DNA from 2 places in the Arthrobacter sp. Ha26 genome. Region 1 is predicted to be linked to the other one. Evidence: predicted binding sites of a transcription regulator. Region 1 holds the regulator's gene; the other holds the start of a gene.

Region 1 (3,601 bases):
CCAGCCCAGGCCAATGTCCTCCTTGGTGGCGTGCGGCCAGCCGAAAGCAGCCAGGATGCCCGTTTTCCAGTCCTGCCCGCGCGGCACTTCCGGCCACTTCTCAATGCCCAGAACTGCGGGCCGGATCGCCTGCCACACGTCTACATAGGGGTGGCCAACAATCAGGACGTTTCCCGCAGCGCCGGGGGAGGCCATCACGGCGTCGGCGATGCGCGACTCCTTGGAGTTGGGCACCAGGTGGTCAACGAGAACGCCCAGGCGCCGTCCGGGGCCGGGCCTGAAATTGGTGACGGCGGCGGCGAGGTCATCAATGCCGTGCAGGGGTTCGACGACGATGCCCTCCACCCGGAGGTCGTCGCCCCAGACCTTCTCCACCAGTTCGGCGTCGTGCTTTCCTTCCACCCAAATGCGGCTCGCCTTGGCCACCTGTGCCCGTTGCCCCGCCACCCGGACCGAACCTGAGGCAGTCCTCGAGGCTGCCGCGCCGTTGCCCTGGGCCTGCTTGGGAGCAGGCGGCATCAGCCGGATCGCCTGGCCTTCGAGAAGGAAACCGAACCCGAGCCGGAAGGACCGGGACTTGCCCCGGCGGTCCTCCAGTGCCACCACGTGCATGCCGCCGGATTTTTCCACCCGCGTCACAGCGCCCACCCAGCCGGACTGGACCTCCTCCAGTACCATTCCACGCTCCACGGGCACTTCGGGCAGCTGCGTCCGGGCGGGGGCGGTCAGGTCCTGGGCTCCCCAGTTCTGGTATTGCATGGAATTACTCCGCTTCCTGCTGGTCCTGGCCCGGAATTTCGCCCGGAGCGGTACCAATGCTAACAACGGGCCGAGTCATAATAGACTGTTAGCACTTAGGCATGTCGAGTGCTAAAGCCTGTGAGGTACGGTGCAGGCTGAACGGCTGCCCTGATCCCTGGATGGAGGTGGAGCGTGAGCGAACCGCGCAAGCTGGAAGTTCTCCGGGCCATCGTGGAGGACTACGTCCACTCCCGCGAGCCGGTCGGCTCCAAGGCCCTGGTGGAACGTCACCATCTTGGTGTCTCCAGCGCCACCATCCGCAACGACATGGCGGCCCTTGAGGATGAAGGCTTGATCACCGCCCCGCACACCAGTGCAGGCCGCATTCCCACGGACAAGGGCTACCGGCTCTTCGTGGACCAGATCTCTGCGGTCAAGCCGCTGTCCCAGGCGGAGCGGCGGGCCATACAGTCCCTGCTGGAAGGCGCCGACGACCTCGACGACGTGCTGGAGCGCACGGTCCGGCTGCTGTCCCAGCTGACCAACCAGGTTGCCGTCGTCCAGTATCCGCACCTCAACCGGGCTTTGGTGCGCCACATCGAATTTGTCCTCCTTGCACCACGCAAGGTGCTCGTGGTGCTGATCGCCAACAGCGGCAAAGTCGAGCAACGGGTCATCGACGTCGGGCAGGACCTTGGCGACGACGTCCTAGGCGCGCTGCGTGCCCATTTCCTGGGATCCCTCGGCGGGAGTCCCTTGAGCCAGCTGGCGCAGTCATTGCCCGCGGTGGTGTCCGGCGTCGCCCCCGCACAGCGCCAGGCGGCGCAGGCGCTGGCGCACGGGCTGGAGGGGCTCGCACACAGCAGCCGGGAGGACCGCATGGTGATGGCCGGGACAGCCAACCTGGCCCGCTCCAATGTGGACTTTCCGCTCAGCATCGGCCCCGTACTGGAAGCGCTGGAGGAACAGGTGGTGATGCTCCGGCTCCTGAGTGAGATGGCGCAGGACCACCGCGGCGTGGCCGTCAGCATCGGCCGTGAGAACCCTTACGACGGACTTGCCGAGGCGTCGGTGGTTGCCACAGGTTACGGGCCTGACAGTGTCGCGAAGATCGGCGTGCTGGGCCCCACCAGGATGGACTATCCCACCACGATGGCCGCGGTCCGGGCTGTGGCCCGGTACCTGTCTCGCATTTTGGGACCCTGACCGGCGAGGTCCGGCGTCCAGGCATGAACAGTAGTGCCCGCAGCACACCTGCAGGCAAAACAACAAGGAAGAGATACGAACTTTGAGCAGCCACTACGAAGTCCTTGGAGTCTCACCGGATGCTACCGGGGAAGAGATCAAGAAGGCCTACCGCAAGCTGGCCCGCACCCTTCACCCGGACGTCAATCCCGGCGAGGACGTTGCAGACCGCTTCAAGGCCGTGACCCACGCCTACGAGGTTCTCTCTGATCCGCAGAAGCGCCGGGTGTATGACACCACGGGCAACGAGAACGGCACGGACAACGGCTTTGGCGGCGGCGCGTACGCCGGCCAGGGCTTTGCGTTCCAGGACATCTTCGATACATTCTTCGGCGCTGGCGGTTCCTCGGGTCCCGCATCGCGCGTCCGGCGCGGTCAGGATGCGCTCATCAGTGTCAGGATCGAACTGCGCGACGCCGTGTTCGGCGTCAACAAGAAGCTTGAAGTCGATACTGCAGTCATCTGCCCCACCTGCGATGGCTCGTGCTGCCGGCCCGGTACCCACCCGGAACGTTGCGATATCTGCGGCGGCAGCGGCCAGGTCCAGCGGGCGGTCCGGTCCATCCTGGGCCAGGTGATGACGGCAGCCCCGTGCGGCACCTGCGAAGGGTTCGGAACTGTTATCAAGGACCCCTGCAATGAGTGCAACGGGCAGGGCCGCATCCGCAGCCGGCGTTCGCTGACCATCAAGGTACCTGCCGGCGTCGCCACAGGCACCCGGATCCAGCTCTCCGGCCAGGGCGAAGCCGGTCCTGCCGGCGGCCCAGCCGGAGACCTGTACGTCGAAATCCGTGTCAACAATGACGCCACCTACGTCCGCGAAGGCGACGACCTTCACGCTACGTTGAACATTCCCATGACGGCGGCGGCGCTGGGAACCGACGTAACGCTGGAAACTTTCGATGGCCCGCAGGACATCGATGTGAAGGCAGGAACACAGTCGGGGGAAATCATCACCCTGCGCGGGCTGGGCGTAACCCACTTGCGCGGTTATGGGCGTGGCGACCTGAAGGTCCACCTGCAGGTGGAGACGCCTGCCAGGCTGGACCCGGCGCAGGAGGACCTCCTCCGCCAGCTCGCCAAGCTCCGGGGCGAGCAGATCACCGAGGGCAAGCTTGCCGCCAGTGGTGGAATGTTCGCCAAGCTTCGGGACCGGCTCGGTAACCTGTAGCGGTGAGCAACCCCGTCTTTTTTACCGCCTCCGGCTCCCTGGACCGGATGGCGCCGGAAGGGCGCTTTGTCCTCGAAGGACCCGAGGCCCGGCACGCGGTGGCCGTCAAGCGGCTGGCCCTAGGCGAACCAGTGGACATCGTGGACGGCGCCGGCACACGGATGAGCGGCACAGTACGTGCTGCCTCCGCCGCCGGGCTCGACGTCGAATGCACCTCCATCTCCGTTGAGGAGCGGCCCGAGGTCAGGTTGGTGCTGGTCCAGGCCCTGGCCAAGGGCGACCGGGATGAGCTGGCCATCGAAACCGCCACTGAGCTCGGGATCGATGCCGTGATTCCGTGGCAGTCCGAACGGTCCATCGTGCGTTGGAAGGGGGACCGTGCGGCCAAGGCCCACGCAAAGTGGCAGTCAGTTGTCACTGCGGCCGCCAAACAGGCCCGCCGCG
Region 2 (3,601 bases), on a different contig from region 1:
GTCCACCACGACGCCCGGCTCCAGGCCTGCGTTGAAGGCGATCTGCTTCAGCGGTGCATCGATGGCAACGCGGACGATGTTCGCACCGGTTGCTTCGTCACCGGACAGCTGCAGGTTGGCGAATGCCTTGGCACCGGCCTGGATGAGGGCCACGCCGCCACCGGCCACGATGCCTTCTTCAACAGCAGCCTTGGCGTTGCGCACTGCGTCTTCGATGCGGTGCTTGCGCTCCTTGAGCTCAACCTCGGTTGCGGCACCGGCCTTGATGACTGCAACGCCGCCGGCCAGCTTGGCCAGGCGCTCCTGCAGCTTCTCGCGGTCGTAGTCCGAATCGGAGTTCTCGATCTCAGCGCGGATCTGGGCCACGCGGCCGGCGATCTGGTCGGCGTCGCCGGCACCTTCGACGATGGTGGTCTCGTCCTTGGTGACAACAACCTTGCGTGCCTTGCCCAGGAGTTCCAGGCCGGCGTTCTCCAGTTTGAGGCCAACTTCTTCGGAGATGACCTGGCCGCCGGTGAGGACGGCGATGTCGGCGAGCTGTGCCTTGCGGCGGTCACCGAAGCCCGGAGCCTTGACGGCAACGGACTTGAAGGTGCCGCGGATCTTGTTGACGATCAGGGTGGCCAGGGCCTCGCCCTCGATGTCCTCGGCAATGATCAGCAGCGGCTTGTTGGACTGCATGACCTTTTCGAGGACAGCAACCAGTTCCTTGACGTTGGAGATCTTGGAGTTGACGATCAGGATGTACGGATCCTCAAGGACCGTTTCCTGGCGCTCGGCGTCGGTGACGAAGTAAGCGGAGATGTAGCCCTTGTCGAAGCGCATGCCTTCGGTGAGCTCAAGCTCCAGGCCGAAGGTGTTGGACTCCTCGACCGTGATGACGCCTTCCTTGCCCACCTTGTCCAGGGCTTCGGCGATGAGGGCACCGATTTCCTCGTCACCGGCGGAGATGGACGCCGTGGCGGCGATCTCTTCCTTGGTTTCGATTTCCTTGGCGGAGTTCAGCAGTTCGGCGGTGACGGCCTCAACGGCCTTCTCGATGCCGCGCTTGAGGGACAGCGGGTCGGCGCCGGCAGCAACGTTGCGCAGGCCTTCCTTCACCAGTGCCTGTGCCAGCACGGTTGCCGTGGTGGTACCGTCGCCGGCGACGTCGTCCGTCTTCTTGGCAACTTCCTTGACCAGCTCGGCGCCGATCTTCTCGTAAGGATCGTCCAGCTCGATCTCCTTGGCGATGGAAACACCATCGTTGGTGATCGTGGGAGCGCCCCACTTCTTCTCGAGGACGACGTTGCGTCCACGCGGGCCGAGGGTGACCTTAACGGCGTCGGCGAGGATGTTCAGGCCCCGCTCAAGGCCGCGGCGTGCCTCTTCATCAAATGCAATGATCTTGGCCATAACGGCAGTAGTCCTTTCGGGACAGTCGTTAAGAATGAACCTTCGCTGCAGTGCCCGCGACGGACGATCCTTCGCCGTTGGCCTCTGTATGCCTCCGGGTGCGGATCTCACTCCAGTTAGGTGTTTCTTCGCTCCTCGACCGGTGCCGCGCGCCGCAGGCCGGAACCAGCTTTGCTTTAGCAGTCGGTACGTCAGAGTGCTAACTCAATAATTAGCACTCCCCACGTGAGAGTGCAAGCGAAAGAAGCGGTAAGGTCCCCGGTTTAGCCGACGGCGAAGCGGCGCCCAGCGAAGCTTAGCCAGCCGCCCGTCCCGCCGTCTCCCGGCCGCTGGCCGTCGGATTGTTGTCAGCCCCGTAGGTGTAGACGGTGAAGGTGGCAGTGGTGATGTCGCCGTTGGCGTCGAAGGCAACCGGACCCGACTCGCCGTCGTAGTTGATATCCGGCCCTGTCATCAGCCCTGCCCGGCAGTCCTTGTAGGTGAGGCACGCCTCGGCAGCCGGCTTCCCGGCGCTTCCCTCCACCGCTCCCCCGGACGCGGCGATCAGGTTGGCCGCGATGGAACGGCCCGCGTCGTCCTGCGCCCGGGCGGCGGCCAGGGCAGCAACGGTCACGGCGTCATAGGTCTCGGCAGCGAACGAGACATCCTTCAGGTCCTGATCCACCGAGAGCAGCCTGGCCTGGAAGGCCGCCGTGGGAAGCTGCCCCGCAACCACCGCCCGGGCGCCGTCAAGGGACTTGGCCGGCAGCCGCGAAGCGTAGCGGGCGAAGGCGCCATCGCTGAGGATGATCCGTTTTCCGTCAACACCGGCGTTGCCGAGCTCCGCCAAGGCGCCCTGGGCACCGTCCCGGGCGATGACAATGACGGCGTCAGCGTTGGCTTTGTCCACTGCGGCCGCCACACTGGCCGCCTCACCCGGCTCAAAGTCAGCAGTGGCAGCTACTTCCATTCCGGCCTGTCCGGCGGCGGTGGCGACGGCGGCTGACACGTCGGTGCCGTAAGAGCCGTCCTGGTGAATCACCGCCACAGTCCTGGCGCCGGCGTCCTTGGCGAGCTTCACGAGGACGGGCGCCTGGGCGACGTCGGCCGCTGCCGTCCGGAAGTAATAGCCGCCGCTGTTGGCGCTGCTCAGTCCGGCGGCGGTGTTGGCCGGCGAGATCAGCGGGGTCCGGGCACGCGAGAGGATGTCGATGGCAGCGGGCGCATGGCTGGAGTCGGTGGGGCCGATAACAACGTCAGCCTTGGCGGCAACGAGTGCCTGCGCCTGCCCGGCCGCATCCTGCCCGGTGTCGGTGGGAAGGAGCTCCACCGGTTTGCCCTTATGGCCGCCGGCGGCGTTGATCTCCTGCACGGCGAGCGTGGCAGCCGCCAACTGTGGTGCGTTCAGGAAGGCGTTGTCGCCCGTGCTGTCCAGGATCAGCCCCACTTTCAGGGTGCCGTCCCCTGACGCTTCTGCCGGTTCCGTCCGCGCATTGCCGGCGGCACCGGAACAGGCGGTCAGGGCAAGTGCTGAGCAGGCGGCAGCTGCCAGAAGGGTCCGGCGGAAAGCCGCGGGACGGAGGAAAGCGTTGTTCACTCGGCCGGCCGGACACTTTCGGCCTGCGGGCCCTTCTCGCCTTCGCCCACCTCGAGTTCCACGCGCTGGCCTTCGTCGAGGGCCCGGTACCCTTCACCCTGAATTGCGGACCAGTGGACAAAGATGTCATCCCCTGTGGCGTCGACGGTGATGAAGCCGTAGCCCTTTTCAGCGTTGAACCATTTGACGGTTCCCAGTGCCATGTCCGACCACTCTTTCCGTTGCGTCCGGCCGCCCACGCCGCTAAGTTCCGGCTGGCCCGGACCGAACCTGAAAATCACTCTAGCCAATTCCGTGCCGCCGGGGCGGGACGGCTCCGCCAGACCAGCAATAGTTATTCAGGCGTAACAGCCGCCGGTGCATGGAAGGCCGCGAAGTCCAATGCTCGCTGTTTAGCGGTAGCCGGGGCCGAGCACCACAACCAGCGGCAGCTGGAATTCGTTGCTGTTCACCAGGGTGGGGATGCCGAGGAGCTTTGCCAGGGCCTCGGCGCTGGCGAGCTGTCCGGCTCCCGAGTAGAAGATGATGGACGTCTGCTGTGGCGAGCCCGCCCAGTTACCCACCTGCCCGAGCGTCCAGCCGTCGGCTTGGACCGTGCCGCCCACCCGGCTGGCCAGTCCTGCCGTCCCG

What was found. Region 1 encodes HrcA, which represses chaperone genes, less so after heat shock. Its sites were predicted from a motif close to TTNGCACTCGNNNNNNNCGAGTGCNAA; they were not measured.
Region 2: a site for HrcA is predicted at 1,572-1,598, ahead of groL (chaperonin GroEL). Genes of this name have one in related genera too.

The regions. Positions count from the first base shown of each region.
Region 1 is NZ_JBNHGX010000008.1:209,684-213,284, forward strand. It holds gene AC5RVY_RS17820 (DUF3097 domain-containing protein) at 1-759, opposite strand, end outside; gene hrcA (heat-inducible transcriptional repressor HrcA) at 934-1,947, shown strand; gene dnaJ (molecular chaperone DnaJ) at 2,030-3,157, shown strand; gene AC5RVY_RS17835 (16S rRNA (uracil(1498)-N(3))-methyltransferase) at 3,160-3,601, shown strand, end outside.
Region 2 is NZ_JBNHGX010000006.1:34,518-38,118, reverse strand. It holds gene groL (chaperonin GroEL) at 1-1,395, opposite strand, end outside; gene AC5RVY_RS14405 (ABC transporter substrate-binding protein) at 1,691-2,971, opposite strand; gene AC5RVY_RS14400 (cold-shock protein) at 2,968-3,174, opposite strand; gene AC5RVY_RS14395 (LytR C-terminal domain-containing protein) at 3,364-3,601, opposite strand, start outside.